Regions from separate parts of the Bradyrhizobium icense genome, predicted to be linked through region 2. Evidence: riboswitches for the same ligand, from Rfam matches in the RefSeq annotation. Region 2 holds a riboswitch; each other region holds the start of a gene.
What was found. Region 2 has a riboswitch for cobalamin ahead of LMTR13_RS27145 (DUF1636 family protein). Riboswitches for the same ligand answer to the same signal wherever they lie in the genome.
Positions count from the first base shown of each region.

Region 1: it holds a riboswitch for cobalamin, as region 2 does, so the genes downstream of both, metE (5-methyltetrahydropteroyltriglutamate--homocysteine S-methyltransferase) here and LMTR13_RS27145 (DUF1636 family protein) in region 2, are expected to answer to the same signal.
Region 3: it holds a riboswitch for cobalamin, as region 2 does, so the genes downstream of both, LMTR13_RS36710 (TonB-dependent receptor) here and LMTR13_RS27145 (DUF1636 family protein) in region 2, are expected to answer to the same signal.

Region 1 covers NZ_CP016428.1:864,973-875,477, reverse strand. Annotated here, with positions in the region: gene LMTR13_RS04150 (ribonucleoside-diphosphate reductase subunit alpha) at 1-1,945, opposite strand, end outside; cobalamin riboswitch at 2,063-2,282, opposite strand; cobalamin riboswitch at 2,415-2,628, shown strand; gene metE (5-methyltetrahydropteroyltriglutamate--homocysteine S-methyltransferase) at 2,736-5,093, shown strand; gene LMTR13_RS04140 (hypothetical protein) at 5,243-5,443, shown strand; gene ftsH (ATP-dependent zinc metalloprotease FtsH) at 5,534-7,456, opposite strand; gene tilS (tRNA lysidine(34) synthetase TilS) at 7,723-8,757, opposite strand; gene ybgF (tol-pal system protein YbgF) at 8,807-9,955, opposite strand; gene LMTR13_RS04120 (alpha/beta fold hydrolase) at 10,026-10,505, shown strand, end outside.
Region 2 covers NZ_CP016428.1:5,801,740-5,812,244, reverse strand. Annotated here, with positions in the region: gene LMTR13_RS27155 (cobyric acid synthase) at 1-37, opposite strand, end outside; gene cobO (cob(I)yrinic acid a,c-diamide adenosyltransferase) at 63-716, opposite strand; cobalamin riboswitch at 756-972, shown strand; gene LMTR13_RS27145 (DUF1636 family protein) at 1,063-1,437, shown strand; gene cobW (cobalamin biosynthesis protein CobW) at 1,434-2,468, shown strand; gene cobN (cobaltochelatase subunit CobN) at 2,468-5,716, shown strand; gene cobG (precorrin-3B synthase) at 5,713-6,891, shown strand; gene LMTR13_RS27125 (precorrin-8X methylmutase) at 6,875-7,504, shown strand; gene cobI (precorrin-2 C(20)-methyltransferase) at 7,507-8,238, shown strand; gene cobJ (precorrin-3B C(17)-methyltransferase) at 8,235-8,969, shown strand; gene LMTR13_RS27110 (cobalt-precorrin-6A reductase) at 8,945-9,694, opposite strand; gene LMTR13_RS27105 (bifunctional cobalt-precorrin-7 (C(5))-methyltransferase/cobalt-precorrin-6B (C(15))-methyltransferase) at 9,693-10,505, shown strand, end outside.
Region 3 covers NZ_CP016428.1:7,903,992-7,914,496, forward strand. Annotated here, with positions in the region: gene soxZ (thiosulfate oxidation carrier complex protein SoxZ) at 1-197, shown strand, start outside; gene soxA (sulfur oxidation c-type cytochrome SoxA) at 194-1,060, shown strand; gene LMTR13_RS36675 (hypothetical protein) at 1,069-1,374, shown strand; gene soxB (thiosulfohydrolase SoxB) at 1,538-3,286, shown strand; gene LMTR13_RS36685 (DsrE family protein) at 3,301-3,744, shown strand; gene LMTR13_RS36690 (MBL fold metallo-hydrolase) at 3,784-4,824, shown strand; gene LMTR13_RS36695 (ABC transporter substrate-binding protein) at 4,971-5,807, opposite strand; gene LMTR13_RS36700 (ABC transporter ATP-binding protein) at 5,807-6,589, opposite strand; gene LMTR13_RS36705 (FecCD family ABC transporter permease) at 6,586-7,629, opposite strand; cobalamin riboswitch at 7,775-7,974, shown strand; gene LMTR13_RS36710 (TonB-dependent receptor) at 8,088-10,382, shown strand.

The DNA of each region.
Region 1 (10,505 bases), 3.4 Mb from region 2:
CTTCGGGAATGGTGTAGAAATTGATGTCGATGACGTTGTCGAGCATGCGCATTGCCGTCGTCACACTGCGTTGCAGCCGCGTCTCGTCCAGCCGGCCTTGGCGCACATGGTGGAGCAGGTTGATCGAGCCGAGATTGCAGACGGCGGTTTCCTCGTCGGAGGTATTGAGCGTGATTTCCGTGCAGAGATTCGAGGAATGAATCACGCCGGCATGGCGCTGCGGCGAGCGCAGATTGCAGGGATCCTTGAACGTGATCCAGGGATGCCCGGTCTCGAACAGCATGGTCAGCATCCTGCGCCAGAGATCCGTGGCGCGGATCTGCTTGAACACGCGGATCTCACCCCGCGCCGCCTTTGCTTTGTAAGCCGCGTAACGCTCGGCGAACGCCTTGCCGTAAAGGTCATGCAGGTCGGGCGTCTCGTCCGGCGAGAACAGCGTCCATTCGCCATCGGCCTCGACGCGCTGCATGAACAGGTCCGGCACCCAGTTTGCGGTGTTCATGTCATGGGTGCGGCGGCGGTCGTCGCCGGTGTTCTTGCGCAGGTCCAAAAATTCCTCGATGTCGATGTGCCAGGTTTCGAGATAGGCGCAGACCGCGCCCTTGCGCTTGCCGCCCTGGTTGACGGCGATGGCGGTGTCGTTGGCGACTTTCAGAAACGGAACCACGCCCTGGCTTTCGCCATTGGTGCCCTTGATGTGGGCGCCGAGCCCGCGCACGCGGGTCCAGTCGTTGCCGAGGCCGCCGGAATATTTTGCCAGCAGCGCATTGTCCTTGACCGACTTGAAGATGCCGTCGAGATCGTCGGCGATGGTGGTGAGGAAGCAGGACGATAATTGCGGCCGCAGCGTGCCGGAATTGAACAGCGTCGGGGTCGAGGCCATGAAGTCGAACGACGACAGCAAATCGTAGAACTCGATCGCGCGTGTCTCACGGTCGATCTCGCGGACGGCGAGCCCCATCGCGACGCGCATGAAGAACGCCTGCGGCAGTTCGATGCGGTTGCCGTGCGCATGCAGGAAATAGCGATCGTACAGCGTCTGCAGCCCCAGGAACTGGAACGCCAGGTCGCGTTCCGGCTTCAGCGCCGCGGCAAGCTTGTTCAGGTCGAAGCGCGCCAGATCGGGATCGAGCAGTTCCGCCTTGACGCCGGCCTTGATGTAGGCCGGGAAATATTCGCCGTAGCGTGCGGCCATCTCGGCCTGCGACGCGCTGGTCGGCGTATCGTGCACGAAGGACAACACCTCGGTGCGCAGCTTGTCGAGCAAAAGCCGCGCGCTGACATAGGCGTAGTTCGGCTCCTGCTCCACCAGCGTCCGCGCGGCCATCACCGACGCCAGCGCCAGTTCGTCCTCGCTGATGCCGTCATAGAGATTGCGCTGCGTCTCGGCGAGCACCGCCATGGCGCCGACGCCCTCAAGGCCAGTGCAGGCTTCTTCGATGATCAGCGTCAGCCGCGCAATATCGAGCGGGACCTGCACGCCGCTGGCCAGCGTGACACGCAGCGAAGGCTCGCCCGACGGCTGGGTGGCCTTGGCCGCCCCCTGTCCTGCCCGCTGGCGCGTGCGTTCCTCGCGATAGAGCACATAGGCGCGCGCGACCTTGTGATGCTCGCTGCGCATCAACGCCAGTTCGACCTGGTCCTGCACGTCCTCGATATGAAAGGTGCGGCCCTCGCTCATCCGGCGCGACAGCGCGCCGACGACTTCGGCGGTCAGTAGCTCGACGATTTCATGCACGCGGCGGGAGGCGGCGGCGCCATGCCCCTCGACCGCGAGGAACGCCTTGGTCATCGCGACCGAAATCTTGCTCGCGTCGAATTTCGAAATCGTGCCGTTGCGGCGGATCACCTGCATTGGCGGCTGCGCTCCCGATGCGGCGAGCGATTCGGGGCGCAGTTGGATGAATGGAGCGGCGCTGGCTTCGCGATCGAGAGAGAGTGACATCAAGAGACCCCGTGATGGTGTTGGGGCCGGATGTCATGAGGACGCTACAGCTTTTAGCCCACGCGAAAACGCGGGGCATGAATCTGCAAGCGCCGCCGGGACACCCCGCCCGTGGACGTTTTCTTCGGTGTCGCGGCAGGTCTCCTGGCTTGCAGGTCGCCGTTGTCCCCGTGTCTTCCCAATGCGATGCCGCATCAGTGACGTAAGATTCGGGAGCAACTCACTGCTTACAGTTGCGGGGGCAGCGCCGGATTTTCGCGGCTTTCGCGCGATACACCGGCTTCCCTCTTAGCCACCATGTGTTGGGCCATGGCGGACCGTGACGGCTATATCTCGTGTTATTCGCATCCGGCTGTCAATGGGGCGAGCGGGCGATGTGCAAGAATTTCAACGACGGAACCCCGGGGCTGTGAACAACGATGACAACGCGCCGGTGATGTCGCCGAGTTGACGCGCCTGCCGCGTTGCCGATAAGTGGACCTGTCGTGGTTCTTCGGGAGACGTTCTTCCGAAGCTAAGAGGGAAGCCGGTGCGGCCGAAAAGCCAAAGCCGGAGCTGCCCCCGCAACTGTAAGCGGCGAGCCGCTGTCCAACAAAGTCACTGAGACCTCACGAGGTTTCGGGAAGGCCGGACAGCAGCATTGACCCGCGAGCCAGGAGACCTGCCTCGACAACATACACGTCCTCGGGCGGGGTGTCCCGGTGGTGCGGTTGCGATTCCGCGCGCGTTGCCGTAGCGGAATCCAGACGTGTCACTTCGGCCTTTGCCCCCAACTTTTGGGGTTAAGCCAATGTCTACTTCCACCATCTCCACTTCTTCACTTCCGGTTGCCTCCCTCGGCACGCCGCGCATCGGTCCGCGCCGCGAGCTGAAATTCGCGCTGGAGAGTTTCTGGTCGGGCGCGTCAGACGAGAAGGCGCTGATCGAGACCGGCGTCGGGCTTCGCGCCGCCAACTGGGCGCGCCAGAAAAAGTTCGGCGTCAACGTGATCCCGTCGAACGATTTCTCGTTCTACGACCAGATGCTCGACACGTCCGTGATGGTTGGTGCGATTCCGGAAATCTATCGCTGGAACGGCGGCCCGGTCCCGCTCGCGACATATTTTGCAATGGCCCGCGGCGCGCAAGGCAAGGCACATGAGGCGAGCTGCAGCCACGCCCATCACGGGCAGGACGCCGCGCACGGCGTGCCGGCGCTGGAAATGACAAAATGGTTCGACACCAATTACCACTTCATGGTGCCCGAACTGGCGAAGGATCAGCAGTTCACCCTCGCCTCGCGCAAGCCGATCGAGGAATACGAGGAAGCGAAAGCGCTGGGCTATCAGACCCGCCCCGTGCTGGTCGGCCCCGTCACGTTTCTCAAACTCGCCAAGAGCAAGGATGCCGGTTTCAATCCGCTGTCCCTGCTTGATCGCTTGCTGCCGGTCTACATCGAGGTGCTGCGCGAACTTGCCTACCGCGGCGCGGAATGGGTTCAGATCGACGAGCCGTGTCTCGTGCTCGACCTCGATATCGTCGCCCAGCAGGCGCTGCATTATGCCTATGCGGAGATCGCGAGCGCAGTGCCGCAGCTCAAGGTCATGCTGGCGACCTATTTTGGCGGGCTGGGCGCCAACCGCGATACCGCGCTGTCCCTTCCCGTTGCCGGCCTGCATCTCGACCTCGTGCGCGCGCCAGAACAGATCGACGAGCTTACCGGCTTTCCTGATGACCGCGTGCTGTCGCTCGGCCTCATCGATGGTCGTAACATCTGGCGCGCGGATTTGAGCCGGCTTCTCGACCGGCTCGAGCCCGTGATTGCCGAGCTTGGCAAGCATCGCGTGCAGATCGCCCCCTCCTGTTCGCTACTGCATGTCCCGATCGATCTGGCTCTGGAGACCGGGCTCGATCCCGAAATCAAGAGCTGGCTGGCGTTTTCGGTGCAGAAGCTCGAGGAGCTGACCGCCCTCGGAACGGCGCTTTCCGATGGCCGAGCAGCGGCCGAGGCCAGCCTGAAGGCATCGGATCAGGCGGCGACCTCCCGCAAGACTTCGCCGCGCATTCACGACGCGAAGGTGGCGGCACGCGTTGCCGGCATCGATGAGCCGATGCGCTTCCGCGCCAGCATCTTCGCTGAACGCGCCACCGTTCAGCGCGAGCGCTTCAACCTGCCGGCGTTCCCGACCACGACCATCGGCTCGTTCCCGCAAACCACTGATGTCAGGAACGCCCGATCCGCTCACGCCAGGGGCGCCCTGACGGACGAAGCCTATAAGCTCTATCTGCAGAATCAGACGGCCCGCACGGTGCGCTGGCAGGAAAATATCGGACTGGACGTGCTCGTGCATGGCGAGTTCGAGCGCAATGACATGGTGCAGTATTTCGGCGAACAGCTCGCAGGCTTCGCTTTCACCGCGCACGGCTGGGTGCAGTCCTACGGATCGCGCTACGTTCGCCCTCCGGTCTTGTTCGGCGACGTGTCGCGGCCGAAGCCGATGACGGTCGAGTGGTGGCAGTACGCCCAGTCGCTGACGAAAAAGCCGATGAAGGCGATGCTCACGGGCCCCGTCACCATCCTGAACTGGTCGTTCGTCCGCGACGACATTCCGCGCAGCGAGGCCTGCCGGCAGATCGCGCTTGCGATCCGCGACGAGGTCGCTGATCTCGAAGCGGCCGGCGCCGGCATGATCCAGATCGACGAGGCGGCGCTGCGGGAAGGCCTGCCGCTGCGCAAATCCGAATGGAAGGTTTATCTCGATTGGGCCGTCGACGCCTTCCGCCTCTGTTCGTCCGGCGTGCGCGACGAGACGCAGATCCACACTCACATGTGCTACTCGGAGTTCAACGACATCATCGGCGCGATCGGCGCAATGGACGCCGACGTGATCTCGATCGAGACCTCGCGTTCGAAGATGGAACTGCTCGATGTCTTCAGGGATTACCGATACCCGAACGAAATCGGTCCCGGAGTCTACGACATCCATTCGCCGCGCGTTCCCGAGATCGGCGAGATGACCGCCCTGCTGAAGCTGGCGCGGATGCGGCTATCCGATACCCAGATCTGGATCAATCCGGATTGCGGACTGAAAACGCGCAAATGGGAAGAGGTCCGCCCCGCGCTCGCCAACATGGTCGCCGCGGCCCGCGAATTGCGGGCATCGGCTTAGTTAGCGCGACGTGCTGCGTAGGGTGGGCAAAGGCGCGCTTCGCGCCGTGCCCACCATTTCTCCGGGATCTTCGACGTGAATGGTGGGCACGCTTCGCTTTGCCCACCCTACAGCTTTATGATCACCGCGGCAGATCGAAGGAGACCGCCATGCGCTTCTGGATTCAATGCACGAGGTTCGAGACGGGGCAGCCCATCCATATCAACATCGCGCTCGTCGGCAACATGTCGCGCGATGGCGAGCGCACCGTGCTCGCCTTTGTCGGCGGCGACGGGCAAAAGATCGAAGTGGTCGAGACGCCGGAACATATTCTGACTGTACACCTCGGGGCGCCGGCCGCGGCGCCATGACTGTTCGAACGTCAATCCCGGTCTGCGACAAGCATAAAAAAACGCGGCGTCGCCGCCGCGTTTTTTATTCAGAAGACAGCCCCGCGGCTCTTACGCCTGCGGCTGCGGCTCCAGACCCGGGTCCGGATCGGGACGCGGGCGCGGCTTGCCGGCGGGTGGCACGGCAGAGGCGCGCGGCGCGCTCGGCTCCAAGACCGACTCGCGGTTGGGCTTCTTGCCCTTCAAGAGATCGATGATCTCATCGCCGCTCAGCGTTTCGAACTCGAGCAGGCCTTTGGCCAGCATCTCGAGATCCTCGCGCTTCTCGGTGAGGATCTTGGTGGCCTCGTTGTAGCCTTCCTCGACCAGCCGCTTGATCTCCTTGTCGATCTTCTGGACGGTCGCTTCCGACGCGTTTTGTGTGCGCGACACCGACATGCCCAAAAACACTTCGTCCTGGTTTTCGCCATAGGACACTGTGCCGAGCTCTTCCGACAGACCCCAGCGCGTCACCATCATGCGCGCCAGACGCGTCGCCTGCTCGATGTCGGAAGCCGCGCCCGAGGTAACCTTCTCGCGGCCGAAGATCAGTTCTTCCGCGACGCGGCCGCCCATCATGATCGCAAGCCGCGAGGTCATCTGCTCGAGCGACATCGACAACTTGTCGCGCTCGGGGAGCTGCATCACCATGCCGAGCGCACGGCCGCGCGGGATGATCGTCGCCTTGTGGATCGGATCGGTCGCGACAACGTTGAGCCCGACGATGGCGTGGCCGCCCTCGTGATAGGCCGTCAAGAGCTTCTCTTCCTCGGTCATGACGAGCGACTTGCGCTCGGCGCCCATCATCACCTTGTCCTTGGCTTCCTCGAACTCGGCCTGGGTCACCATGCGCTTGTTGCGCCGGGCAGCCGTCAGCGCCGCCTCGTTGACGAGGTTCATCAGATCGGCGCCGGAGAAGCCCGGGGTGCCGCGCGCGATGGTCTTGAGGTTGATATCGGGCGCCAAGGGCACCTTGCGGACGTGAACCTTGAGGATCTGCTCGCGGCCAACGACGTCCGGGTTCGGCACCACGACCTGACGGTCGAAGCGGCCGGGACGCAGCAGCGCGGGATCGAGCACGTCAGGCCGGTTGGTCGCGGCGATCAGGATCACGCCTTCATTGGCTTCGAAACCGTCCATCTCAACCAGCAACTGGTTGAGGGTCTGTTCGCGCTCGTCGTTGCCGCCGCCCAAGCCGGCGCCGCGATGACGGCCGACCGCGTCGATTTCGTCGATGAAGATGATGCAGGGCGCGTTCTTCTTGGCCTGCTCGAACATGTCACGGACGCGAGAAGCGCCGACGCCGACGAACATTTCGACGAAGTCGGAGCCCGAGATCGTGAAGAACGGCACGTTGGCTTCGCCCGCGACCGCACGCGCGATCAGGGTCTTGCCGGTGCCGGGAGGGCCGACCAGGAGCACGCCGCGCGGAATCCGTCCGCCGAGGCGCTGGAATTTTCCGGGATCGCGCAGGAATTCGACGATCTCCTGCAGGTCCTGCTTGGCTTCGTCGACGCCGGCAACGTCCTCGAAGGTGACGCGGCCGTGCGCTTCGGTCAGCATCTTGGCGCGCGACTTGCCAAAGCCCATCGCCTTGCCGGCGCCGCCCTGCATCTGCCGGGACAGGAAGATCCACACGCCGATCAGCGCGATGAAGGGGAGCCAGGAGACCAGCAGCGAGACGAACCACGGCACGTTGTCGCCGGGGGGCTTGGCGGTGATCGAGACCTTGCCGTCATAGAGGCGCTTCACCAGCGTCGGGTCGTTCGGCGCATAGGTCTGGAACGAGGATCCGTTCGTGAAGGTGCCGTGGATTTCAGGCCCCTGGATCACGACGTCACGCACGCGGTTCTGATCGACCTCGCTCAATAGCTGCGAAAACGTGATGTCCTGCGAGGACGTGCGCTGACCCGGATTCTGGAAAAGCGTGAACAATGCCAACAGCAGCAAGACAATGATGACCCAGAGGGCGAAGTTGCGCAGATTGGCGTTCATTGATCTTCCTTCGTGGTCGCGCGGATCGCGGCCTTATGTCCTTGCTAGTAACCCTAGAATATTCCTTGGGTAGTGAGGCGAGAATCCCCGGTCCACTAAACCCAATCTAGGTGGCGCCCGGGTCAATGCCAAGGGAACCACACGGGACTATTTAACGCATCTTAACGCGATTCCCGGTCAAAAAATGGCGCAAAAGCCAGGGTTTTTCCGGGGTGGTTAAGGCTCTCCGTCCCGATATCGCAGATGCTGGGATATAGGAACGCTTCTCACGCCCGGCTACCCCGTCGCGGCGGCGCTGCATCGACATAAATTCGGCCTTCGGCCAGGCTGATCGCGGCCCCGGCAAGCGTCTGTTTCAGTCTTGTCTGCTTTTGGCCGTTCGCAATGGCGTTGTCCAGTACCGCCAGCAGCGCCTCGACCTTGCCGAGTTCCGCAGGCCCTTCGTGACCGGCCCGGTCGATCGCGCGCTTGAGCAGCCGAAGCCGGATTTCCTCGGGCAGACCGGCAAACGCTTCGGCGTCGAACCCGAAGCGCGAGGCATCGTCGCGGTCTCTCACGGCGAGGTAACGCTCGGCGCCATCGGCCAGCACTTCAATCGCTGCATTGGCCCGTGCCAACCTTGAAGCCAGCCGCGCCAGATTTCGGCTGTCGCCGCCCTCCTCGGCCAGAACAGGCATCAACGCACGCAGCCGCGGCCGAGTGAAGCTCATATCGCGATTGGTGGGATCGTCGGCAAAGGCGATCTTCGCCTTGCTCAGCGTCGCGACGAGCCGGGACTTCGGGGTGTCCAGCAGCGGCCGCGCCAGCCACACGCCGTCGCGCTCGGTCTCGCGCGCCATTGCCGCGAGACCGGCGATGCCGCTGCCGCGCAGCATCCGCATCAACAGTGTCTCGGCCTGATCGTCGCGGGTATGCGCGGTGAGGACGTGTGTTGCGCCGCTGGCCCGCGCAGCTTGCGCCAGCAAGTGGTAGCGCGCCTCCCGCGCTGCGGCCGGCAAGCCGGTCTTCGGCTTGGTGCCGGTCCACCGCAGCGTCCGATGGGGCAGATCGAGCGAGCGCGCGAGACGCTTGACTTCGCGCGCCTCGCGCGCGGCCTCCGGCCGCAAGCCGTGGTCGACGGTAACGGCGATCAACCGCGGTCCGCGCGAGAGCGCACGGCGCCATCGCGTGGCAAGCCACATCAGGGCAAGCGAGTCGGGACCGCCGGACACCGCCAGCACGAGCGCGGGCGCGGCCTTCCAGTGCGCGAACAGCTCCTTCGCTTGCTGTACCGAGATCGGCGCGTGGTCATCGTCAGGCATGTCATCGCCAGTCCATTCGAGACCGATGGCGGCCCCGACCGGCTTGTGCTTAGCACTTAACCCGCTTTTGCTCACGATCGACGGCGGCTTTGACGCCGGCAGATGCGCGCGGATATTTCCGCGTCACCTCGCCGAGCGCCGCGCAGGCGGCTTCCTTTTCCTTCAGCGCCGCCAGCGACTGGCCGAGCCGCAAGAGCGCGTCCGGCGCCTTGGCCGACTTGTCGAACTTGGTGGTTACGCCGAGGAACGCTTCGGCGGCGTCGCGATATTGCTGCCGCTGAAAATGGCTTTCGCCGAGCCAGTATTGCGCATCCCCAATCAGCGGATCGCTCGGATACTTCTGCGCAAAGTTCTTCATGGTCTCTTCGGCCAGCGCATAATCCTTGCGCTGCATGTAGCCGATGCCGAGATCGAATTCGTCCTTCGGCGTGGCCGAGGGCGGCAACGGGGTCAGCGCGGCGCTGGCGCCGGGCCCCGGGCCGCGCTGTGGCGGTGCGGCTGCAGCGGGCGGCGGCAAGGCGCCACCGGGATCGCGCGGACCGCCGAGATTGAGCGGCTCACCGGGTCCGCGTCCGCCGGGCGCGCCGACCGAAGCTTCATTTCCGATCGGCAATTGGCCGCCGCCGAGTGCACGCGGCGCACCGGGAGCGTTGGGATTCTGGCTGGGGTCGAACGCATCGCCACGCCGCCGATTGCCAACCGCCGGGGCTGCCGGCTCCTGCACGATGGGCGCTGGCGAAGCGATCTGCGGCTGCCGGTCATAGCCGGGCTGCGCCTGCGGGTAGCCCTGCGGCTGGCGAGCCCCCTGCTGCGGATAGGCTTGTTGCGGATAGGCCTGTTGCCGCTGCGGCGCGCCGGGCTGAACTGGAGGGGGCGCTGCAGCCACGCCGGGCTGCGCAACCTGGGCCAGGCCACCCGGCGCCGGCGGCGCGGCACCGAGCTGGCGCAGCCGCTCCTCGAGCTGGCGATTGCGGTACTGCAGTTCCTCGTTCTGGCCGGTCAGTTGCCGGAGCTGGTTTTCCAGCCGCTGGATCCGCATCTCCAGATCGGCGTCGTCGGACTGCGCCTGGACTTGCGGAGAGCCTTGCGGGGAACGCTCCCACGGGAACGTGATCTGTGCGACCGAGGGCTGCACAGACAAAGCCAGCATCGCGGCAATCGCCGCGGCGCCGGCAGCATTGAGGAATCTGGATGACATCTTGCCCTGACGACGAAATCCCGTGTCAAACGAAAGCAGAACACATTGAGAGAGGGAGTACGCCAGAATTGTGACTGGCATTTCCGAATCGGTTCGCTGCATCCCGGTATGGTTTAGTATCCCCTCCAAGACAAGCCGCCCGATGCGGCCGGACCGTTCACAAATCGAGGGAGACCCGCCGATGCACGTGTCCGTGAACGGGGTGCGGCTGTTCTTCGACGTCGAGGGCACGAAATTCGTCCCCGACGGCCCCATGATGCGGGAAAAGCCAGTGCTCTTGATGCTGCATGGCGGTCCTGGCGCCGACCACTCGATCTACCGGCCCGCCTACTCCGCCCTGTCTGACATCGCCCAGATCGTCTACCTCGACCACCGCGGCAACGGCCGCAGCGAGGACGGCCCGCGCGAGCGCTGGACCCTGGCGCAGTGGGGCGACGACGTGCACGCATTCTGCGAGGCCCTTGGCATCGTCGATCCGATCGTCTTGGGCGCCTCGTTCGGCGGCACGGTCGCATTAAGCTATGCGACGCGTCATCCGGATCACCCTTCG
Region 2 (10,505 bases):
CCGATCCTGCTCCCTGGATCATCAATGCGCGCGCCATCGAATCGGATTCCGCGGTTGATTCGTCAGTACTCAACGCCGGGCTGCGCCTTGATGCCGGATCGGAAAGGATGCTTCACGAGCGTCATCTCCGTGACGAGGTCGGCGGCATCGATCAATTCCTGCCTGGCATTGCGCCCCGTGAGGACGACATGCGTCATCGGCGGCTTTGAATTGTTCAGGAACTCGACGACTTCTGCGATCTCCAGATAGTCGTAGCGAAGAGCAATGTTGATCTCGTCGAGCACGACCATGCGCAAGGCTTCATCGGCGATCAGCTGCTTGGCCTTTTGCCATGCGGCGCGCGCCGCGGCGATATCCCGGGCGCGGTCCTGTGTTTCCCAGGTGAACCCTTCACCCATCGCATGGAATTGACACAATTCACCAAAATGTCCGGTCAGCAGGCGACGCTCGCCGGTGTCCCACGCACCTTTGATGAATTGCACGACGGCGCAGGGAAAGCCATGCGCGACGCACCGCATGATCATGCCGAAAGCCGAGGAGGATTTCCCCTTGCCCGCGCCGGTATGCACGATGATGAGTCCCTTCTCGCCGCTCTTGACGGCCATCATCCGGTCGCGCGCTGCTTTTTTCTTCGCCATTTTGGCCGCATGGCGGGCGTCCAGCGAGGCTTCGGAGGTCACGGTTTCGTCCTCAGCGGCATCAGGTTCGGAAGTCATCAGCACGCTCCTTTGGCTTGACAAGTTGCACGCTTGGGCAAATGGTGGGGTGGCGTTGGTTCCTGTCCTACGACAGGCGAAGAGGGAATGCGATAGGGCTCTAGCCGCAAAGCTTGAACCTGAAACGCAGCCGCCCCCGCGACCGTGACCGGAGAGATCTCTAGAAGCCACTGACCCGTCAGGGGTTGGGAAGGCGGAGATCGAAGGGAAAACCTGCTCCGCAAGCCGGGAGACCTGCCAGCGCAGAGACTTGAGACCGGCGGACGGGGTGCTCCGCGACGGCAACGAACCGTTGTGTCTTCGGTTCGTGCGCCTCATCGCCTCCGCCAACACGTCGAGGAGGGCGATGACCGTCACGCTTCATGTCTGTATCACCTGCCGTGCCGGCCAACCCCTAAGCGAAGGCGAAATCACGCCAGGCGCGCGTCTGCACAGCGCCATCTTCGAGGCCGGCGTGCCGGAAAACGTCCACGTCGTTCCGGTCGAATGCCTGTCCGCTTGTAGCCACGGTTGCTCGGTCGCGCTCAGCGCGCCTGGACGGTGGTCTTACGTCTACGGCCGCCTGTCCGACGCAAATGCGCCGGACGTGATCGCCGGTGCTGCGGCCTATGCGGCGGCGCCCGACGGCATCGTGCCGTGGCGCAGCCGGCCGGAGATCTTCCGCAAACAATCGCTTGCCCGCATTCCACCCATCACCATCCTGCCGGAGGCCGCAGAATGAACACGCTCGCCAAGGTTCCGGTCACGGTCGTCACCGGCTTTCTCGGTTCGGGCAAGACGACGCTGATCCAGCACCTGATCGCCAACGCCAACGGCAAGAAGCTTGCGGTGCTCGTCAACGAGTTCGGCAGCGAAGGCGTGGATGGAGAGATCCTGAAGTCCTGCGCGGATGTCAATTGTCCGGCCGAGAATATCGTCGAGCTCGCCAATGGCTGCATCTGCTGCACGGTCTCTAACGACTTCATTCCCGCCATGGAGCAGCTGCTCTCGCGGCGCGTGAAGCCCGACCATATCCTGATCGAGACATCGGGATTGGCCTTGCCAAAGCCGCTGCTCAAGGCGTTCGATTGGCCGGAGATCCGCTCGCGGATCACGGTCGACGGCGTGATTGCGCTTGCGGATGCCGAGGCTGTGGCGGCCGGCCGCTTTGCGCCAGACCCAGTCGCGGTGGAAGCGCAGCGTGCGGCCGATGAAAACCTCGATCACGAGACGCCGCTGTCGGAAGTGTTCGAGGATCAGATCGCGTGCGCGGATATCGTGCTGCTCACCAAGGCGGACCTTGCCGGCGTTGAAGGACTTGAAGCGGCCAAGGCGGCGATCGTCGCCGAAATGCCGCGTCGCGTGCCGATGTTGCCGGTCGTCGACGGCGCTGTCGATGCGCGTATCATCCTTGGTCTCGAAGCGGCGGCAGAAGACGATCTCGCTGCGCGCCCCTCTCATCATGACGGCGAAGAAGAGCACGAGCACGACGACTTCGCCTCGGTTATAGTTGAGCTCCCGGAACTTGCTGATATCGATGCGCTGGTCGGATCGATCCAGCGGCTTGCGCGCGAGCAGAATGTGCTGCGCGCCAAGGGATATATCGCGGTCGCGGGCAAGCCGATGCGATTGCTCCTGCAATCGGTCGGGGAGCGGGTGCGGCATCAATTCGATATGCCCTGGGGCACGCGGCCAAGGCAGTCGAAATTGGTTCTGATCGGTGAACACGACGATATTGATGAGGCCGCTATCAGGGCGGGACTTGGTGTCTGATGCACGTCGTGTTTCGCGAGAGCCGCGGTCTTGAGGAGACCGCGATCCCTAAGGATCTCGGTCAGGACCCGGCCGACCTTGTCGTGCTCTCGTTCTCAGACAGCGATCTCGCCGCGTTCGCGTCCGGCTGGCGGCGTGGGCGTGCTTGCCTGCCGTCGCTGAGGCTCGCGAATCTTGCGGAACTGCGTCATCCCCTATCGGTCGACACCTATATCGAGCGGACGCTGTCGCATGCCCGCGGCATCTTGGTGCGCCTGATCGGTGGCGAGTCCTACTGGTCATATGGGCTGGCTGCCCTGCATCAATTGACCAAGGATCGCGACATCGCGGTTGCGGTGCTCCCGGCTGACGGTCGCGACGATCCGTACCTGGATGCGCTCTCGACATTACCCGCCTCGACGCTCGGACGGCTGAAGGCGTTGTGCGACAAGGGCGGAGCAATGGCGGCGCAGGCTGCAATCGCCCAGCTCGCATTGGCCTCGGGCCTTTATGCGGGGCCTGTCGTCGGCGAGATCGAAATGTCCGAGATCGGTTTTTATGATCCAGGTCGTGGCGCAATCGCGGTGCTGCCAAATTGCGACCAGCGGCCGCGCGCGCTCGTCACCTTCTATCGCTCCTATCTCACCGCGGCAGATACCCTCCCGGTCGACGCGCTGATCACAGCACTGCGACAAGCGGGTTTTGATGCCTATGGCATATTCGTCACATCGCTAAAGGCCGCGGGTGTAGCGGATTGGCTGAAGGGGCAGTTCGAGCAATGCCCGCCTGCAGTGATCGTCAATGCAACCGCCTTCTCTGCGGCCGCCGACGACGGCACGACGGCTTTCGATGCCGCCTCCGGCCCGGTGTTCCAGGTTGCGTTGTCGACGGCCCGGCGCGAGGATTGGGCGGAGTCGCTTCGCGGTCTCTCGCCGGGCGATCTGGCGATGCATGTAGCGTTGCCGGAGATTGACGGCCGGCTGTTTGCGGGCGTGGTCAGCTTCAAGTCGGCGGGTGAGCGCGATCCCGATCTGCAATTTGCGCAGTTGGCGCACAGGCCTGACGACGAACGTGTCGGTGCTGTCGTGGATCGGGTGGTGGCCTGGCACAGGCTCGCGGACAAGCCGGCAGGCGTGAAGCGGCTGGCGATTGTGCTCTCGAACTATCCGGGCCGTCCGCACCAGCTCGCGCATGCGGTCGGGCTCGACGCACTCGCTTCGGTCGAAACGATGCTGTCCGATCTCCACGCTGCGGGTTACGACGTGAAAGCGGCAGGAGCGCTCGGTGAAACTCTCCTGCGGGAGGAATTGATCTTTAGCGTTGCGGATTACCGCACGGAGCTGGCGAGGCTTTCGCGCCCGTTACAGGATGACCTTGCGCGCGCGTGGGGCGCGCCGGAGAACGATCCCGCCTGTCGTGGTGGCGAATTTCATTTCGCAGCGATCCAGCGTGGCAAGGCGATCATCGCCGTTCAGCCTGAACGCAGTGATGTTACCAATCGTGACGCGGAGTATCACGATCTCTCGCGCACGCCTCGCCACGCCTATGTCGCGTTCTATCTCTGGCTGAGGCAGCAAGAGGTCGACGCGGTCCTCCATATGGGCACCCACGGAACGCTGGAATGGCTGCCCGGCAAGTCCGTGGCGCTGTCCGCTGCCTGCTGGCCGGAAGCGCTGATTGGCAGCGCGCCGGTGATCTATCCTTTCATCGTCAACGATCCCGGCGAGGCGGCGCAGGCCAAGCGGCGCATCGGCGCGGTCACGATCGGGCATTTGCCGCCACCTCTGGCGCGGGCGGCTTTGCCGGAAGGCCTGCGCCGGCTCGAGCAACTGCTCGATGAATACTCGACCGCCGACGGTCTCGATCCCGCGCGCCGCCAGCGCCTGATCGCGTTGGTCCGCGATGAAGCGCGTGCCGCGGGACTGGAAGAGGATCTCGGCCTTGGCGCCTTGGCTGCGCCGGCCGAGGCAATTCCCCGGATCGATCGCTTCGTCTGCGACCTCAAGGAAAGCCAGTTCGGCGATGGCCTGCATGTGTTCGGCCGCGGGGCTTGCGGCGAGGCGGAGAAGGGCGCGCTGCTTGACGCTCTCTCTGGTAGGCGCGTTGCTCCGGGGCCCGCCGGCTCGCCATATCGTGGGCGGCGCGATGTGCTGCCGACCGGACGCAATCTGTTCGCCGTCGATCCCCGCGCAGTGCCGACACCGTCCGCGCACGTGCAGGGGATCAAGCTCGCCGAGGAATTGCTGCGCCGTCACCTGCAGGATCACGGCGACTGGCCCAAGGGGCTGCTGGTTGATCTCTGGGGATCATCGACCATGCGCACCGCTGGCGAGGATTTCGCGATGGCCCTGCACCTGGCAGGCATCGCGCCGCGCTGGGACCACGGGTCGGGTCGGGTGTTGGGTTATGAGATCATCGCACTGGCCGCTCTTGGTCGACCGCGCATCGAAGTGACGCTTCGCGTGTCGGGGCTGTTTCGCGACGTCTTCTCATCCCTTGCGCAATTGTTCGAGGCGGCGACCGAAGCGCTTTCTGAACGCGACGAGGAGGGCGAAGAAAATCCCTATCGCCATCGCGCGGCGCACGTGTTCGGGCCACGGCCCGGGCATTATGGTGTCGGCATGCCATCGCTGCCGAATGTTCTGACGGAGGAGGCGCGCGAGGCGGCCGGTGAGGCCTGGCTTTCGGCCTCGTCCTGGGCATTCGCATCGGACGGCACGATGCGGCCTGATCGGACAGGTATCGAGGCAAGGCTCGTCGCCGCCGATGCCTTCGTCCATGCGCAGGACCTGCCGGAAACCGACCTGCTATTAGCTGCAGACTATGCCGTGCACGAGGCGGGCATTGCGGCCGCGGCGGCGCGCCTCGGCATGGCCGCCCCATCACTCTATCATCTCGATGCCACGCGCCCGGATCGTCCGCAGGCACGCTCGTTGACAGAAGAGCTGTCGCGCGTGGTGCGTGCTCGCGCTGCCAATCCGACATGGATCGCGGGCATGATGCGCCACGGCTTCCGGGGCGCGGCCGAGATAGCAGCGACGCTCGACCACATGGCCTCTTTCGCCCTTCTCGCCCGGGCCGTGCCTCCGCATCTCTTCGATCTTTATTACGAAGCGACACTTGGCAATGACGAGGTGCGGAGCTTCTTGGCGCGCAAAAATCCGGCGGCGCTCGCGACGATCGAGGCTTGCTTCACTCGTTTGCATGAAGCTTCGCTCTGGAGGACGCAACGCAATTCGATCGCGGCTGCGCTGCGGGAGGCCTCATGAGCGCCGTTGCGATCAAGGGGTGGTGTCCCGGCGCTTTGCGGCCGATGCGATCGGGAGATGGGCTCGTGGTTCGCGTCCGGCCGCACGGTGGCCGGCTCGATGCCAAGCAGGCAGCGGGAATTGCGGCGCTGGCCGAGCGCTACGGCAACGGCCTCATCGATCTGACCAGCCGGGCCAACCTGCAAATCAGGGGTGTCAGTGATCAAGGTCATCGGCCTTTGATCGAGGAACTCTCGCGGCTGCACTTGCTCGATCCCGATCCGGAGTCGGAAGCGCGGCGCAACATCCTTGTCACGCCCTTCTGGAGCGCAAGTGACGATACCTGTTTTCTCGCTGCAGAACTTGAACAGAGGCTTGTGATGGGACCGCCCGGCCTGCCGACCAAATTCGGCTTCGCCGTCGATTGCGGGACAGAGCGCGCGCTGGCCGGCGCATCTGCCGATATCCGCATTGAGCGCAGCATCGCGGGAGAGCTGATCGTGCGTGCCGACGGCGCGGAGCATGGTCGTCCCGTAGCACGGAGCGAAGCCGTCAAGGTTGCGCTCGCGCTTGCCGAGTGGTTCGTCGATTTCGGCGGAGCGAGGGATGGGCGAGGGCGGATGGCAGCGCATATCGGGGCTGGCGCAAAGCTGCCGGACGCGCTTCGTGGCCGCGCCGAGCCGGTTCGAACGATCGCCGAGCCGCGCCTGGGGCTCTATCCGCAAGGCGCGATGGTCGGCGCGGCATTCGGGCAGGTAACTCGTGCGACGCTCAGCTATCTGGCTGGATGCTCGCCAGGATTACGGATGACGCCGTGGCGCATGATCCTGGCGGAAGAGCTGCGCGAAATGGCTCACTGCGAGGGCCTCGTCACGCAAGCGGACGATCCGATCCTGCGCGTCGTTGCCTGCCCTGGCGCGCCCGCCTGCCGCGAGGCGTATGCCGACACACGCGCACTCGCGGCGACGCTGGCCCAGCATATTGCCGCGGACGAGCGGCTTCATGTCTCCGGCTGCGCCAAGGGCTGTGCCCATTCGGGGCGTGCCGCCCTCACCCTCGTTGCGGCCCGTGAGGGATTTGACCTCGTCCGCGGCGGCTCGACGCGGGATGCGCCAGCCTTGCGTGGACTGAGTGCCGGCCGGATGATCGCAGATCCTTCCGTTCTAACGGGACGCACTGATGCCGCATGTCTATGAAACCGATGGTGCGGCGATCTACCGTCAATCCTTCGCCACCATCCGCGCCGAGACGAACCTTGAGCGCTTTTCGGCCGACGAGGAGCCGGTGGTCGTGCGGATGATCCATGCCGCCGGCATGGTAAGTCTCGAATCCTGCATCCGCTTCACGCCCGGCATGGCACGCATCGCGCGGGCCGCGCTTCAGAACGCCGCACCTATCCTTTGCGACGCGCGCATGGTGTCGGAAGGAATCACGCGCGCGCGCCTGTCGGCCGGCAACGCTATCATCTGCACACTCGACGATCCCGCGGTTCCCGCGCTCGCTCAATCCATGCGCAACACCCGTTCGGCCGCAGCGCTGGAATTGTGGCGGCCGCATCTGGACGGCGCGATCGTCGCCATCGGCAATGCGCCGACCGCGCTGTTTCACCTGCTCAACATGCTGGAGGATCGCAACTGTCCAAGACCTGCGGCGATCATCGGTTGTCCGGTCGGCTTCGTCGGGGCTGCTGAAGCTAAGGCCGCATTGATGGCCGATCGGCCCGCGCCGGCGCTGACGGTCGAGGGACGCCTTGGCGGCTCGGCGATCACAGTCGCCGCCGTAAACGCGCTGGCGAGCCGGAGCGAATAGCCATGGGGCGCATCATCTGTTGCGGCCTCGGGCCAGGAAATCCGGACCTGATGAGCGTGCGCGCCGATCGTGAGGTCCGTGCGGCCAAGCACGTTGCCTATTTCCGGAAGAAGGGACGGCCCGGCCAGGCGCGCCGCATCGTCGATGGACTACTGGCAAAGGACGTCTGCGAATATCCGATGGAGTATCCGGTCACGACGGAGATCGCCTTCGACAGTCCGGGATATATTCGCCTCCTTGCAGGCTTCTACGACGAGTGGGCGGAGCGTCTTGCGCGGCTTGCTCGCGCAGTCGACATCGTCGTTCTCTGCGAGGGCGATCCCTACTTTTACGGCTCCTTCATGCATCTCCGTGCGCGTCTGCAGGGCCACGTCGAGATCGAGGTGATCGCCGGCGTTCCCGGCATGGCCGGCTGCTGGAATTCGGTCGGCCTGCCGATCGCCCTCGGCGACGATGTGATGACGGTGCTGATGGGTACGCTGCCGGAACACGAGCTCGAGCAACGCGCGCGCAATTCCGACGCGCTCGTCATCATGAAGACCGGGCGCAATCTGAAGAAGGTGCGCCGCGCGCTTGCCACCGCCGGCCGCCTTGGCGAGGCATGGCTGATCGAACGCGGGACCATGCCAGGCGAGCGGGTCGCGCGGCTGAACGACGTGGACGAGACCGAGTGTCCCTATTTCGCGATCGTGCTTGTGCATGGGCAGGGACGCCGGATGGAGGCTGCCGAATGAGCGGCATATTGACCATCGCGGGACTTGGGCCGGGCGATCAGGCGCTAGTCACGCCGGAAGTCTCCGCCGCGCTCGCCGCCGCGACCGACGTCGTGGGCTATGCGCCCTATGTCGGGCGGGTGCAACCGCGTGAAGGACTGACGCTGCATCCATCAGACAATCGCATGGAGTTGCAGCGCGCAGGCGATGCCTTGCAGCTGGCGTCGGAAGGACGGCGCGTTGTCATGGTTTCTTCCGGCGACCCGGGTGTTTTCGCCATGGCAGCGGCTGTGTTCGAAGCACTTGAAGTCTCGCCTCAATGGCAGGGGCTTGCAATCCGCGTTATGCCTGGCGTGACTGCAATGCTGGCAGCGGCCGCGCGCGCCGGCGCGCCGCTCGGCCACGATTTTTGCGCGATCAATCTCTCCGATAATCTGAAGCCGTGGCCGATGATCGAGAAACGCTTGCGGCTTGCCTCCGAAGCCGACTTTGCGATCGCGATGTACAATCCGCGCTCAGTGAGCCGGCCCGAGGGTTTTGGACGCGCGCTCTCGGTTCTGAAGGAAGCAGGTTGCGGCGAACGCCTCGTGATCTTCGCCCATGCGGTCAGCACGCCCGCGGAGCGAATTGAAACGGTGCTGCTGCGCGAGGCGCGGCCGGAGATGGCCGACATGCGAACCCTTGTCATCGTCGGCAATTCGGCAACGCGCCGCGTCGGTCGCTGGGTCTATGCACCGAGGCATGCGCGATGACCGAGCCATTGCATGACCTCCGCCACGCTTTCGACCCGCGGCCTGTCAGGCAATTCGGGCCGCTTGAGCATCACGACGGAAAGGCCGAGCTCGCGCGCGGCGTCGATCTTGGCGCGCGCGCCCGCTCCACCGGAGTTGCGGGCAACGACCCATTCGATGCCGCGCGTGCGCATCATCTCCAATTCGCCGGCGAGGGTGAATGGTCCGCGCGACACGATGACATCGACGTCCGGAAACGGCAGTGGTCCGTCGGGAGGATCGACAAACCGCAAAATGTAGGCGTGCTGCGGCCTGGCGCTGAAAGCTGCGATGTGCTGCCGTCCGATCGCAAGAAATACCCGCGCGCGATTGTTCGGCAACACTGCGGCAGCAGAGGTGATATCCGCGGCCTCGATCCAAGTGTCCCCGGCCTCTTTTGCCCAGGGCGCGCGCTCGAGCGCAATCAGCGGTGTTCCGGTCGTCTCGCACGCTGCAACCGCATTGCGGCTCATCTCGGCCGCGAAGGGATGGGTTGCATCGACAAGATGCGTTATTCCCTCGCGCCGAATGAACTCGGCAAGGCCGTTCACGCCGCCGAAGCCACCGATGCGGGTCGGCAGCGGCTGGTTCGCGGGGGCGCGGGTGCGACCTCCATAGGAATAGATCGCATCACACCCCGCGCGCGCGACAGCGTCCGCGAGCAGATTGGCATCGCTTGTTCCGCCCAGAATGAGGGCGCGCATCATGCATGATCCCTGGCTGACCATTATCGGCATTGGCGAAGATGGACTTGCCGGGCTCTCGGATGCAAGCCGAAAGGCGCTTGCGGAAGCCGAGACGGTGTTTGGCGGCGAACGGCATCTTGCGCTGGCAGGGATTGCCGACCGCGGCCGTCGCTGGCCGGCGCCGTTCGAGACAGATTGCGTGCTGGCCTGCCGCGGCCGTCCGACGGTGGTGCTCGCCTCGGGCGATCCGTTCTGGTACGGCGTAGGAGCCAGTCTCGCGGAACGGCTCAGCAAGAGCGAATGGATTGCGCATCCCGCGCCGTCGACATTCTCGTTCGCCGCGGCGCGGCTCGGATGGCGGCTCGAATCTGTCGTCTGTCTTGGTCTCCACGCGGCGCCATTCGAACGCCTGATGCCGCATCTGACACGTGGAGCGCGCATCATTTGTCTCGTGCGCGACGACAAGGCGCCCGGCGATCTGGCCAAATGGTTGACGGCGCGCGGATGGGGCGAGTCACGGCTGTGGACGCTCACCGCGCTCGGTGGTGCCCGCGAATCCGTGGCGCAACAACGCGCCGAGAGCTACGCGGCCGACGCGATCGCGGCTCCCGTGGCAGTTGCACTCGAAGCCACGGGACCGGACGGCGTTCCTCGCAGCTCCGGTTTTTCGGACGCGCTCTTCGTGCATGATGGCCAGATAACCAAGCGGCCAATGCGCGCGCTCGCGCTTTCGGCGCTGGCGCCGAGGCCCGGGGCAAGATTGTGGGACATTGGCGCCGGTTCAGGTTCAATCTCGGTGGAATGGGCTTTCTGCGGTGGCACGGCGATCGCC
Region 3 (10,505 bases), 2.1 Mb from region 2:
TTCCGCCGCACTTCATCCAGCAGCTCACCTTCGAGCATGACGGCAAGAAGGTGTTCACGGCCGATTGGGGCGGCGGTGTCTCCAAGGATCCTTACGTCAAGTTCGCGTTCAAGGGCGCCAAGAAGGGTGACGAACTGAAAATAAGCTGGGTCGACACCAAGGGCGCGACCGACACCACCACGGCGAAGATCCAATGAAGCTGCGATCCGCAATATTTCTGGCATCCGCAGCCGTCGCGCTTGCCGCGCTGACGCTGGCGGGCGCCCTGCCCTCGGACGCCGCCGACAAGATCGATCCTGTCGCCGACGCCAAGGCGTTCCAGAAGTTCTTCAGAGACAAATTTCCCAAGGTAAAGTTCGAGGACTTCGTCAACGGCCCCTATTCGATGAACGAGGACCTGTACCGGCAGTGGCAGGAGAAGGAGCAATTCCCGCCCTACGAGTTCTCGCTCGAAATGGGCAAGGAGATGTTCTCCAAGCCGTTCAAGAACGGCAAGACCTATGCCGATTGCTTCCCGAACGGAGGCATCGGCATTCGCCAGAACTATCCCTACTTCGACGAGAAGGAAGGCAAGGTCATCACGCTCGAACTGGCCTTGAACCGCTGCCGCGAGGCCAATGGGGAACCGCCCTACTCCTATGTGAAGGACGAAATGGCGGCTTTAACTGCCTATATGGCCTTCACCTCGCGCGGCAAGCCGATGGACATCAAGATTCCGAACGATCCGCGCGCGCTCGCGGCGTACGAAAACGGCAAGGAATATTTCTACACGCGGCGCGGCCAGCTCAACTTCTCCTGCGCCACCTGCCATGTGCAGAGCCCGGGCGAGCGCATCCGCGCCGAAATCCTCGCGCCCGCGCTCGGCATCGTCAACGCGATGCCGATCTACCGCTCGGAATGGAGCGGCATGGGCACCACCAGCCGCCGCTTCACCACCTGCAACAGCCAGATCCGCGCGGTGCCGCTCAGCCCGCAGGACGACGAATATCGCAACGTCGAATATTACCTCTCCTACGTCAGCAACGGACTGCCGATTTCAGGTCCGGGAGCGCGGCCATGAGGAACTTGATGCAGAAATCCGCATTGGTTCTGGCGCTCCTTGCCGCGGGCGCTGTGCCTGCGCTCGCCGCGGGCTCCGAGGATGACTTCAAGGCGGCCTACGCCGCGGCCGAAGCCGCCAACAAGGAGGCCGGCAAGCTACGCAACCAATGGACCACCACGGCGAACACGCTGGCGGCGGCAAAGAAGGCGGCGGATACGGGCGATTTCGACAAAGCCACCGCATCGGCCAAGGAAGCCGAGGCGCTCGCCAAGGCTTCGATCTTCCAGGCCACCAGCGAGAAGACCCGCTGGAAGGATTTGGAAATACGCTAGAGCATGATCGCGACCCGGAGGGCCACGTTAGTGCAAAGTGGATACCGGTTTTCCCTCACGACGCGGAACGCATTTGCGCGGAGATCATGCTCAAACAATGGATGAGATCGTGATCCGATTGCTATATCGTATCGCGATCTAGTTACGACGCGCGGAGACCCGCATGACCATCCGCCGCCGCGATTTTCTAACGCTAGCGGGCGCTGCCACCTTGTCCGGCAGCCTGCCACGGCTGGCGCGCGGCGCCGACAATGGCGGCGTTTACGATCTCGAGCGCTTCGGCAACGCCCGCATCCTGCATATCACCGATACGCACGCGCAGCTCCGGCCAGTGTTCTTCCGCGAGCCGAGCGTCAATCTCGGCGTCGGACCGATGCAGGGCAACCCGCCGCACCTGGTCGGACGCGCCTTCCTCGACCGTTTCGGCATCCGGCCCGACAGCGCCGACGCCTATGCCTTTACCTTTATCGAGTTCGAAAAGGCCGCCGGGCGGTTCGGCAAGCTCGGTGGTTTCGCGCATCTGAAAACGCTCATCGATCGCATGCGCAGCGAAGCCGGCTCCGGACGTTCCCTGCTGCTCGACGGAGGCGATCTCTGGCAGGGCACCGGCCTCGCCAATACCATGCTGGGCGCCGACATGGTCGAGTCCGCCAACCTGCTTGGCATCGAGGCAATGACCGGCCATTGGGAATTCACCTATGGCGAGAAGACGCTCCGCGCCAACCTCGAACGCTTCAAGGGCGAATTCCTGGCGCAGAATGTCTACCTAACCGAGGAAGCCGCCTTCAACGACGCCAAAGCGTTCGACCCGGCATCGGGCCGCGTGTTCAAGCCGTCCATCATCAAGGAGATCGGCGCGTATCGCGTCGCCGTGATCGGGCAGGCCTTCCCCTATGTGCCGATCGCGCATCCCAAGCGCTTCACGCCGGACTGGAAATTCGGAATCCGCGACGAGGAGCTGCAGAAGCTCGTCGATACGCATCGCAACAACGACAAGGTCGACGCCGTCATTCTGCTGTCGCACAACGGCATGGATGTCGATCTCAAGCTCGCCAGCCGCGTCACCGGCATCGACGTCATTCTCGGTGGCCATACTCATGACGCCGTGCCGCAGCCGATTGCCGTGACCAACGCGAGCGGCACCACGCTCGTCACCAACGCGGGCTCGAACGGAAAATTTCTGGCGGTGCTCGACCTCGACATCGGCAAGGGCAAAGTCAAGGATGCGCGTTACCGGCTGCTGCCGGTGTTTTCCGAATTGCTAAAACCCGATCCGGCGATGCAGGCGCTGATCGACAAGACCCGCGAGCCGCATGCGGCGACGTTCGACGAGAAGATCGCATCTGCCGACCGCCTGCTCTATCGCCGCGGCAATTTCAGCGGCAGCATGGATCAACTGATCTGCGACGCGTTGCTCGGCGAATTGAACGCGGAGATCGCGCTGTCGCCGGGTTTTCGCTGGGGCACCACCGCGCTGGCGGGCCAGCCGCTGACGATGGAGGACGTGATGGCGCAAACCGCCGTCACCTATCCGGAAACCTATATCCAGACCATGACCGGCAGCCAGATCAAGGACGTGCTGGAAGACATCTGCGACAATCTTTTCAACACCGATCCCTACTACCAGCAGGGCGGCGACATGGTCCGTATCGGCGGGCTCGCCTACACCTGCACGCCGGCCGAAACCGTGGGCAAGCGGATTTCCGAGCTCAAGCTCGACAATGGCCGCGCGCTGCAAGCCGGCAAGAGATACAAGGTGGCAGGCTGGGCTTCGGTCAACGAGCAGACCGGCGCGCCGGTCTGGGATGTGGTCGCCAGGCATCTGAGGTCGGGTAAGCCGCCCAACCGCTCGCCGCCGGGCGTGACGCTCAAAGGCGTTGAAGGCAATCCGGGCATTGCGGGACAGGCATGACGGGCTTTTCGACCATGCTTCGCGTGACGGCCACGGCGCTTCTGATCGCAGCCGCCGCGTCTGGCGTCCGCGCCCAACAGGCGCCGCTGCAGGACAAGCCGTTCGCCGAGCACAAGATCGTGCTGCAGCTCTCCGACAACGATCCGCGCAAGCAGGGCCTCGTGCTCAGCGTCGCCAGCAACCTGATGAAGCACTACGACCCTGACAAGGTCGCGATCGAGGTCGTCGCGTTCGGTCCCGGCATCGATCTGCTGCGCCCGGAAAATCCCAACCGCAAGATGGTCGAGAGCCTGGTCGCGCAAGGCGCGCGTTTCGACATCTGCCTCAACACCCTCGATACACTCGAACGCGAGGCCGGCAAACGGCCGGAGTTCATCGCCGCGGCCACGCCGGTTCAGGTCGGCGTCGCGCAGATCCTGTTTTTGACGGAGAACGGGTATACGCTGGTCCGGCCATGATGTGGTAAGGTCGAGAAGCAACATAGGGCGGCATCGATCATGATCTTTCGTCAGCTCTTCGACAGCGTTTCGGGCACCTACAGCTACCTGCTGGCGAGCCGCGCCGGCGGCGAGGCGCTGATCCTCGATCCCGTGCTGGAGAAGGCCGACCGCTATTGCCAGCTCCTGCGCGAACTCGATCTGCGGCTGGTGAAGGCGGTCGATACCCATCTGCACGCCGACCACGTTACGGGCCTCGGCGAACTGCGCGACCGCACCCAGTGCATCACCATCATGGGCGAGCAGAGCAAGGCCGACGTGGTGTCGATGCGGGTTTCCGACGGCGACAAGGTGACGATCGAGGGGTTGAGCCTGGATGTCATGTACACACCCGGCCACACCGACGATTCCTATAGTTATTTGATGGGCGATCGCGTCTTCACCGGCGACACGTTGTTGATCCGCGGCACCGGCCGCACCGATTTCCAGAACGGCTCTTCGCGCGCACAGTACGAATCGATCTTCAACCGGCTTTTGAAACTGCCCGACGAAACGCTGGTGTTTCCCGCCCACGACTACAAGGGCGACACTGTTTCCACCATCGGCGAGGAGAAGCGCTACAATCCGCGGCTGCAGGTACGCAATGTCGACGAATACATCGAACTGATGGCGAACCTGAAGCTGCCGAACCCGAAGATGATGGACGTCGCCGTGCCCGCCAACATGCATGTCGGCCTGCATCAGGAGGAGCTTGCCAAGCAGGGGCTTGCGCTATCGGCTCGCGATGCGATTGCGAGCCTTGGCCGGCCGGACATTCTGCTGGTGGATCTGCGCGAGACCGGCGAGCGCGCCAAGCACGGCACGATCTCGGGCGCACTGCATGCGCCGTATCCTGCCATCGCCGAGAGCCTCAAGCCCGGCGGCATGCTGCGCGAAGTCGCCGCCGCCACCGGCCGCCGCGTGGTGTTCTTCTGCGCCTTCGGCGAACGCTCGGCAATGGCGGTGGCCGCGGCCAAAAATGCGGGGCTAGCCAACACCGCGCACATCGAAGGCGGGCTGGACGCATGGAAGAAGGTGGGTGGGCCAGTGGTTCAAGGGTAGCATATCGATGGGCGCCGTCGTCCCTGCGCAGGGACCCATACGCCGCGGCGCCGATGATAGAAGGCAGTGGCCGACACCTTGCTTAAATTACAGCGTCCTGTGGTTATGGGCCCCTGCGTTCGCAGGGACGACGCGTGCTTGCGGCCCTACCGCCCGACCCGCTTCAACTCCGCCGCCAGCGCATCGAGCGCATCCGCCAGCATTACGCCGCCGCACTCGGTTAGGCGTTCCGGAATCACGATGCGCTTTTCCGGCGGGTAGAAGCGCTCCAGCGCCGGATGGACCAGAAACGCCTGGCCGTCATCGCGCGCATAATTGCCGGCGTTCGAAACCACGATGAAGTCGGGTTTCAAATTCACAATCGCCTCCAGCGAGGCAAACCCGCCGAAGGCAAAGCCGAGATCGCCAGCCGCGCTGCGTAGCCCGGTTTCGGCCAGCAATGAGCCGACAAAACTGTCGCTGCCCGCCACCCAGCCACGCCGCGACAGCGGCAGCACGCGATAGTGCCGCTCCGCAACCGCACGGCGGGCGCGCGCCAGCGCAGCATCGAGCCGCGCGATTTCCGCCGCCGCGCGATCGGGATGCCCTGTAATATCGCCGGCTTCCCGGATCTGCTGGCGCGCCTCATCGAGGGTTCGCGGCACGGCGAGTTCGGCGAGACGAAGCCCCTTGGCCTTCAACAGCTCCCGTGTCGAGCGCTTGTCGAATGCGCTGGCGACGACGATGTCGGGTCGGATGAGCAACACGTCCTCGGCTCCGCCCGACAGAACCGGATAGCGGCTGATGTCGCCCGCCTGGATTTGCCAGCCGTCGCGCGAGAACCGGCTCAACCCCAGAATCTGCTCGGGGTCGGCGAGCGTCAGCAGCAATTGATCGGTGCAGACATTCATCGACACCAACCGCGGCAGATTGGCGGCAAACGCGGTGGCGCCCGGGGACACCAGGGTCATCATCGCGGCCAGAAATGCCAGGCTCCGTCGCATCAGACATCCGCCCATGGCACGATCACGGCCTCGCGCTGGTATTCCGCGCGGTAAGCCGCGACCCTGAACACGTCCGCCATCACCTGTTCGGACAGCGCCTCCGCCGGCGTACCCTGCGACACTAGGCGCCCTTCGCGCAGCACCAGCACATGGTCGGCAAACCGCGCAGCGAGGCCTAAATCGTGCGTCACCACGATGACCAGCACGCCCTTGTCGGCGGTGGCGCGCAAATTCTGCATGACGTCGATCTGGTGCCGCGGGTCGAGCGAGGCGGTCGGCTCATCGGCCAGAATGATCGGCGCCTCCACCGCCAGCGCACGCGCCAGCGCGACGCGGCTGCGCTCGCCGCCGGACAGTTCGGTCACGCGACGGTCGCTGAACTCCATCACGTCGACCGCCTGCATCGCCCGCAGCACGGCCTCGGCGTCCTTCGGCGACAGCCGCGCCGGATCGGTCGCGCCATGCGGGTAGCGGCCGAGCGCCACGATATCGCGCGCCGGCAGCGGCCAATGCACGAGATGCCCCTGCGGCAGATAACCGAAGCGCTTGGCGCGCTCGCGCAACGGCAGCGAAGCCAGCGCGTCGCCACCGACCGCGATCTCGCCCTCGGACGGGATCAATCCCGCCAGCGCCCGCAACAACGTCGTCTTGCCGGCGCCGTTCGGGCCGACCAGCGCCACCAGATGTCCCGCCGACAGCGCCAGCGAAACGTCCTTCAGCACGACGCGGCCGGCGAGTCGCACGCCGAGTCTCCTTGCGGTCAGAAGCAGTGCCTCGCTCATGCAACGCCTCCGCCGAGCGCACGGCGCTCGCGCATGATGAGATAGAGGAAGAATGGCACGCCGATGATCGAGGTCAGCACACCGACCTTGATGTCCGAGGTCGAGGGAATGATGCGCACCGCGATATCGGCCGCCAGCAATAGCGCCGAGCCCGCGAGCGCGCTCGGCACCAATAGCCGCCCGGGATCGTGGCCGATCAGGGGCCGCATCAGATGCGGCGCGACCAGGCCGATGAATCCGATGGTGCCGGTGACCGCGACCGCACCGCCGACGCCGAGCGCGACGCCCGAAATCACGAACAGCCGCAAACGTCCGACATCGACGCCCAGGCTCTGCGCGGTTTCCTCGCCGAGGCTGAGCGCGCGAAAGGCATGGCGCTGGCTGAACAGCATGATCGCGCCGGCAACGATGAATGGAAACGCCAGCATGACGTGCTGAAAGCTGCGGTCCTCCAGCGAGCCCAATAGCCAGAACGCGATCTCCAGCACCACGAACGGATTGCTGGAGAGGTTCATCACCAGCGCGGTGGCGGCGCCCGCAAAGCTCGAGATCGCGAGACCCGACAGGATGAGAATCAGCAACCCCGCATTGCGCCCGGCGATCGAGAGCAGCACGAACACCGAACCGAACGCCGCAACGATCGCTGCGACCGGCAGCGCATAGGAACGCACATCGGCCAGCCCGAGCGCGATCACCAGCACCGCGCCGAATGCGGCCGATTGCGGCGCGCCGAACAGCGAGGGCGAGGCCAGCGGATTACGCAGCAAACCCTGCAGCGCCGCGCCCGACAGCCCGAGGATGGCACCGATCGCCAGCGCCAGAAGCGTGCGCGGCAGGCGGATTTCCCGCACGATCACCTGCGCCACCTCGCCGCCGCCGCCGAACAGCGCTTCCGCCACGGCAAGCGGCGACAGCCGCACCGGCCCTATGCCGAGCGAGATCAGCATCAGGAGCACAACGAGGGCGGCAAGCGCCGCGGTCGCGCCGATCCGGCGGCGCGCGGCGCCCTCATTGGTCAGGGCTACGGCTTCAACACTCATCGATCGTCCTAAAGCAGGTTTACCCGCCCCGGTACAGGCGGCGGGCAAGGGACCTCAGGCAGTGCTCATGCGGCAAAAATAGCGCACTCGTCCAGTGAGGATCGCCGGACGCCCCGGGGCGCATTGACTCGGACTTTGTCAAACTTCTACCATAGTTCCCGACGGTTCCCGTTCTGGGGATCAAAAGGGAATGCGGTGCGGGGAAATCCCCCAATTCCGCGGCTGCCCCCGCAACTGTAAGCGGCGAATCCTTCGTCATAAGCCACTGGGCATCTCGGTCCTGGGAAGGCGACGATGGGGTAACGACCCGCGAGCCAGGAGACCTGCCGTCAGCCGTGGTCACACGCGAAGATGTCGGTCGGGGAGTACAGACATTAGCTTCACCTAAGCTGCTCTAAGCACATGGTGAGACTTGGTTCGCTGTGACGTGCCACTGACGTCATACCGAGGTCTGAACCATGTCTTCCACCAATACAGCCACGCGGCGCCGCCGCTTTTGGCTCGCCTCCAGTTTTCTCGTTCCCATCGTGTCGCTCGGCATTTCCGGCGCGCACGCGCAGGCGCCGTCGTCCGAACAGTTGCCGCCGATCGAGATCATTTCGCCTACCGACCCGAACCGAACTCGCGCAAAACCGACCTACGATGAAGGATCAACCTCGCGCCGCGTCGTGCCGGCAGCCGCGCCGTCGACCGGCAGGCGGCCCGCATCCGGGACGCGCTCGAACGTCGCAGCGCAAAGTGCTTCTCAGGGTGCGGGCGGAAACGGCCGGCAGTTCTCCGGCATCGTCGGCACCTCGGCGACCGTGATCACTGCAGAGGAGATCGCGAATTCGCCGGCCCAGACGCTGTCCGAGATCATCGCGCAGACGCCCGGCGTACAACTGCAATCGCTCTATGGCGGCGTGAACGGCGCGAAAACGACGGTCGATCTGCGCGGGTTCGGCGCGTTCGCCACCGCCAACAGCCTCGTCCTGATCAATGGCCGCAGGCTCAACGATATCGACATGGCCGGCGTCGATCTCTCGACCATTCCGCTCACTTCGATCGAGCGCATCGAAATCACCCGCGGCAACAGCGGCGCGGTGCTCTACGGCGACAACGCGGTCGGCGGCGTCGTCAACATCGTCCTGAAGAACGGCGTCGGCGGCCCGCCGGTCACGATCCGCAGCGAAGCCGGCGTCGGCTCGTTCAATCAACGGCTTGCGAATATCTCGGCCGCGACCAACTACGGACCTTGGTCGACGTCCTTCTACGGCAACGCCATCAAGTCTGACGGTTACCGGGTCAACAACGCCCTCGATCAACGCAACGGGGTCGGCAATCTCAATTATACCACACCGGACCTCAAGGCCTTCCTTACGGTGACCGGTGACGACCAGAAGCTCGGTTTCCCGGGCGGACGTACCGTCGATCCCTCAATCGGACTCAATCAACTCGTCACCGATCGCAGGGGCACCAATACGCCGTTCGACTACGGCAACCAGCAGGGCGCCAGCGCAACCACCGGCTTTACCAAGACAATCATGAACGGCGTCGATCTGATCGTCGACGGCGGCGTTCGGAAGAAGGATACGCAAAGCGGTTTCTTCGGCGCGGTGCCGTTTGCCTCGCCACTTCCGAGCTTCTCCTCGACCTATAACGACGCATCATTGCAGACCTGGTCGATCACGCCGCGACTGAGCGTCAAGAATTCGATCTTCGGAATTCCCTCCCAGATCCTGACCGGCATCGACTATTACAATGCGACGTTCAACCAGGAGCGCGGGGCGTTCAAAGGCCTCGCTCCGACCCACATCTACGATCTGTCGCAACAGACGCTGGCCGGCTACTGGCAGCACACGGTAGGCCTGTTGCCGACGACCGATTTCTCCTATGGCGCCAGGGTTCAAAACACCAGCCTGAGCGCCCGAGATCGGTACGATCCCAGTGCGCCCGGTTGCGCCATGTTCTTTAATTGCAGCGCTCAAGCCTTCCCATTGGACAGCAACGAAACACAATACGCGCTGCATGCCGGTCTCGAGCATCGCTTCAATAGCGTGTTCTCGGTATTCGGCCGCGCCGCACGCGCGTTCCGCACCCCGACCGTGGATGAACGCGTTTCGTCGGGACCGGCCTTCGACCCCTTCTTCATCCCGCTGCCCGGCGACTTCAAGCTGAAGACCCAGACCTCGCATGACATCGAGGGCGGATTCCGCATCAAGAGCGGCGGATTCCAGATGCAATCGAGCATCTACACCATGGATCTCGAGAACGAGATCCATTTCAATCCTGTGCTGTTCTTCAACGTCAATCTCGATCCAACCCGCCGCTACGGCTCCGAGACGAGCGCCGCGCTACGTGTCAGTGACAGCGTGACGCTCCGCGGCGGCATGGCGTATACGCGCGCCGTCTTCCGCGAAGGGCAGTTCACCGGCAATGACGTGCCGCTGGTGTCGCGCTACACCGCGAGCGGCGGCGTGACCTGGAACATCTGGCAAAACTATCTCGTGTTCGACGCCACGGTGCGCGCCTGGAGCGAACGCGTCATGGACAACGACCAGGCCAACACCCAGCGCCGCATCCCGGCCGACGCCACTGTCGATCTCAAATTGAGTGGCGCTTACGAGCATTTCTTCTGGTCGCTTAGCGTGATCAACGTGCTCGACGCACAGTATTACGACTACGCCATCGCCAGTTCGTTCACGCCGGGCCGCTTCTCGGCCTATCCGCTCCCCGGCCGCACCTTCATGGTGAAGGCCGGCGCGACGTTCTGACCGACATTAGAGCGTTTTCAAGCGAAGTGGACACCGGTTCGCGTCAAGAAAACGCGTCAAAATAAGAATCTAGAGCCTGGTTCTGATTCAATCAGAACCGAAAATGCTCTAGCCGGTTCGGCT